Regions from separate parts of the Paludibacterium flexuosum genome, predicted to be linked through region 1. Evidence: predicted binding sites of a transcription regulator. Region 1 holds the regulator's gene; the other holds the start of a gene.
The links. The regulator sigma-54, encoded in region 1, starts transcription at its own class of promoters, with help from an activator protein. The targets are predictions, from matches to a motif close to CTGGCACGCTTCATGCTT.
Positions count from the first base shown of each region.

Region 2: eat (ethanolamine permease) is a predicted target of sigma-54. The motif match lies at 1,057-1,074, and genes of this name have one in related genera.

Region 1 is NZ_AP029060.1:3,310,403-3,312,603, forward strand. It holds gene raiA (ribosome-associated translation inhibitor RaiA) at 1-55, opposite strand, end outside; gene AACH39_RS15725 (RNA polymerase factor sigma-54) at 125-1,552, opposite strand; gene lptB (LPS export ABC transporter ATP-binding protein) at 1,559-2,201, opposite strand, start outside.
Region 2 is NZ_AP029060.1:2,970,823-2,973,023, reverse strand. It holds gene eat (ethanolamine permease) at 1-887, opposite strand, end outside; gene AACH39_RS14170 (helix-turn-helix domain-containing protein) at 1,108-2,025, shown strand; gene AACH39_RS14165 (hypothetical protein) at 2,057-2,201, opposite strand, start outside.

The DNA of each region.
Region 1 (2,201 bases):
AGTCGCGCAACGACGGGGTGATCTCGAGGTGAAGACCAGTCACTTTGATGTTCATAACCCTTACTCCTTACTTTGTTGCCATGATGACTGCACGGTCGGGTCGGCCGTACAGCCGGATGTTGGATTACAGAGCCTTTCTTTGATTGACCGGCGCTATCTGCATGGCTTCACGATACTTGGCAACGGTACGTCTTGCAACCTGAATTCCCTGGCTGGATAGCTGTTCGGCAATGGCGCTGTCTGACAGTGGCCTGGATGGGTTCTCCTGTTCGATCAGCCTGCGGATATGTGCCTTGATGGCGGTGGCGGAGCATTCTTCGCCACTGTCGGTTTCCAGGGCACTGCCGAAGAAATATTTCAGCTCGAAAAGTCCCCGGGGACAGAGCAGATATTTCTGGGTGGTGACTCTGGAGACGGTGGATTCGTGCAGCCCGAGCTCATCGGCGATATTGCGCAGGATCATCGGCCGCATGGCCACTTCGCCTTGTTCAAAGAACGCTTGCTGCTTGTCGACTATAGCTTCCGACACTTTCAGGATAGTGTCAAATCGCTGTTGAATGTTCTTGACCAGCCACCGTGCCTCTTGCAGACGACTGCCGAGATCGCCGGATTGCTGGCGGTTTTCCGACAGCATGCGGGCGTAGATCTGGTTGACGCGCAATTGCGGGACGGCGCTGCTGTTGAGCTCGGCCACCCAGCGGCCTTTACGCTTTCTGACGGTGACGTCCGGGGTGACGTAATGGGTGTCGCGCGCGTCGAAGCCGCTGGCCGGACGCGGGTTGAGGCGGGCGATCAGGGTCTGGGCTTCGCGCAGGGCATCGTCGCTGGTGCCCAGCAGCTTGCGCAGGCGGGTGTAGTCACGGGCGCCGAGCAGGGCCAGGTGCTGCGCGATGATGTCGCCGGCCAGGGATTTGCCGGGGGTGCTGGCCGGTAATCTGGCCAGTTGCAGTTGCAGGGATTCGGGCAGTGAGCGGGCGCCGACGCCGGGGGGGTCGAACTGCTGCAGCATGCGCAGGCCGACGGCCAGTTCATCTTCGTCCAGGGCCAGCTCTTCGGGCAGACTGGCCACCAGTTCGGCCAGCGGCGTGGTCAGGTAGCCATCGTCATCCAGTTCTTCAATCAGCAGTTGCACGACGGCGTGGTCGCGCTGCGGCAGGTCAATTTCTCCCAGCTGCGACAGCAACAGCTCGCGCAGGGTCTGATGACAGGGCACATTGTAAAAGGGGTCGAATTCGTCGTCGTAGCTGCCACCACTGCCGGTCCCGCTGCCGCTGCCCCAGTCCTGCAGCGCTTCCATGCCCGGTTCGCTCGCCGTGTCCTGCTCCTGCTGCTTCGGGACCTCTTCGCTGTGGCTGCTTTCCATCGGGCGCTCCGGCAGGCCGGGTTCGCCGGGAGTGTCTTCATCGCGCTCGAGCAGCGGGTTTTCCAGCAGATAGCGTTCGACTTCGGCTTGCAGTTCGACCGTCGACAGTTGCAGCAGCTTGATCGACTGCTGCAATTGCGGCGTCAGGGTCAACTGCTGGGAGACTTTGAGCTGGAGGCTTTGCTTCATGATGGTTTACAGATGGAAATGCTCGCCCAGGTAGACTTTGCGCACCCGCTCGTCGTTGACCAGTGTTTCCGGCTCGCCGGCAGCCAGCACGGCACCGTCGCTGATGATGTAGGCGCGGTCGCAGATCCGCAGTGTTTCTCGCACGTTGTGGTCGGTGATCAGTACGCCGATACCGCGTTCCTTGAGGAAGGAAATGATCTTCTGGATGTCGATGACGGCAATCGGATCGACCCCGGCAAAGGGTTCATCCAGCAGGATGAAGCGTGGCCGCGTGGCCAGCACGCGGGCAATTTCCACCCGGCGCCGCTCGCCGCCGGACAGCGACAGGGCATTGCTGTTGCGCAGATGGGCGATGTTCAGGTCATCCAGCAGCAGGTCGAGCTCTTTTTCCAGTTCGTCTTTCTTGAAGCCGGTGATCTCCAGAATGGCGCGGATGTTTTCGTCGACCGTCATCTTGCGGAAGATCGAGGCTTCCTGCGGCAGATAGCCCAGCCCGAGCCGCGCCCGACGGTGGATCGGCATGTGGGTGATGGACTGCTCGTTGATGGTGATTTCACCGTCATCGGCACCGACCAGACCGACGATCATGTAAAAGCTGGTGGTCTTGCCGGCACCATTCGGCCCCAGCAAACCCACGACTTCGCCACTC
Region 2 (2,201 bases), 340 kb from region 1:
TGGAACGAGGCGATCAGGCCGAACAGCCCGAGCCAGACCAGCATGTGCAGCCAGCCGCTGTGGCTGCCGACGATGCGCTTCATGGCCTGAGGCAGCGGGTCGTTGATATTCGCCAGGGTGCGCCAGTCACCGACGCCGCCGGCAAACACCATGACGCCCAGCGCCAGCACCACCAGCGTCAGGATGCCGGCGATATAGGCCACCGGAATGGTGCGCTGTGGATCTTTGGCCTCCTCGGCGGCCATGGCAGCGCCCTCGATGGCCAGAAAGAACCAGATGGCAAACGGCACGGCAGCCAGCATGCCGGCCAGCGCGCCGGGATGAAACTGATCCTGTCCGGCCCAGCCCGCCTGGGTAAAGTGCGCCCAGGAAAAGCCGGGGGCCACCACGCCCATGAACACCAGCAGCTCGATAATCGCCAGCACGGTGACCAGCAGCTCGAAGGTCGCGGCAATGCTCACGCCAAGGATATTCAGTGTCATGAACACCCCGTAGCAGCCGACGGCCACCCACTTGGGGCTCAGCTCGGGGAACTGGACGTTCAGATAGGCGCCGATGGCCAGGGCAATGGCCGGCGGTGCGAAGACGAACTCGCACAAGGTCGCCAGGCCGGCGATGAAGCCCCCCAGGGGACCGAAGGCCCGCCGGGCATAGGCGAAAGGACCACCGGCATGCGGAATCGAGGTCGTCAGCTCAGTAAAGCTGAAAATGAATGCGGTATACATGATGGCCACCACCAGTGCCGCCACCATGAATCCCATCGTACCGGCGCTGGCCCAGCCATAGCTCCAGCCGAAGTACTCACCGGAAATCACCAGCCCGACGGCAATGCCCCAAAGCTGCCAGGGGCCGAGGCGCTGCGCCAGTCCTCCTTGTGCTGAACTCATCTGCTTGCTCCCATACAGGTTAATGACGCAATGAGCATAGGCATGGCCGGACGGGCAACGTTATCAGAAATCGGAAAATATGCTGCACCGCAAAAAGGCGGCATGCACCGAAATCGGTCACGGTCCGCGGAGAACCCCCGCTCTGAGCGGTCTCTCCGGGCATGGCTGCAGGCATGATGCTTGCAAGGCAGAAGCCAAACCGTGTCATTTGGGGTGAGACATGAATCGCTTTCAACAGCGTCGGCTCGATGACGTGGATGAGCAGGCCAACAGTATCAGCGCCTGGCAACAGGCCTACCTGCAACTGAGTGATGGCCCCTTCCACGGTCAGCTGGACGAAATCTGCAGCGGACAGGTGCAGTTATTTCATGAATACACCAGCCTGGCCACCTGGCAACAGTGTCAGCCCTGGCGAACGGCCATCTGGTTCGGCCTGCCCTCGGACCCCGAGGTAGTGGGACTGCACTATGCCGGGCGCCCCATGAGCGGGCAGCCTTTACTGATCTGCCCGGCAGGGCAGGATTTCGATTTGCGCACACCGGGCGACTTCGGCATTTTCGGGCTGGTGGTCGATCAGGCATGGCTGGGCGAGGTCGCGGCACGTCACGGCCTGCCCTGTCAGCTGCCGGCCGCGCCGGCAGCCCTGCCCTTGTCCGGGCAGGCCTACTGGCATCTCGGTCATCATCTGCGCCTGCTGCTGGCACAGCCACCCGACCGGCAGCACGCGCCACTGGAAATCCAGACCGAGCCCCTGCTGGTGAGCCTGTTGCGTCTGCTGGCCAGTACCAGGCTGCCCAGCCTGCCGGCGCCCACCCGCCACTGGGCCGTCATGGAGCGGGCGCGCGCGCTGATTGCCGATGAGCAGCACGGCGTCCATGACGTACAGACACTGGCGCGGCGTCTTTACCTGACACGACGCACGCTGCAGAACCTGACACAGGAAACGCTGGGCATCACGCCGCTGGCACTGATTCATGCCATCCGGCTGCAGGCGTTGCGCCGCGATCTGCGCGATCCGGCACAGGCTGCCATCCCGCTGGCGGAGCTGGCCTCCCGGCACGATTTCTGGCATGCCGGACAACTGGCTCAGAGCTATCGGCGCCACTTTGGCGAAGGGCTGCGTCCTGGCAGGCGTTGACAGGCGCGCTGCCTCAACCGCTGTCCTGTGCTCACCCCGCTGGCCTAACGTTCAGTTGCAGCGCGCCCCGTAGCGTCAGGGCCTGCTCCAGGGCGGGGCTCAACGCCGCACGCTGAAACTGCAGTTCCGGCTGAATCAGCGCCGAGCTGGTCCACATCGATTGCTCCGTGAGTTCT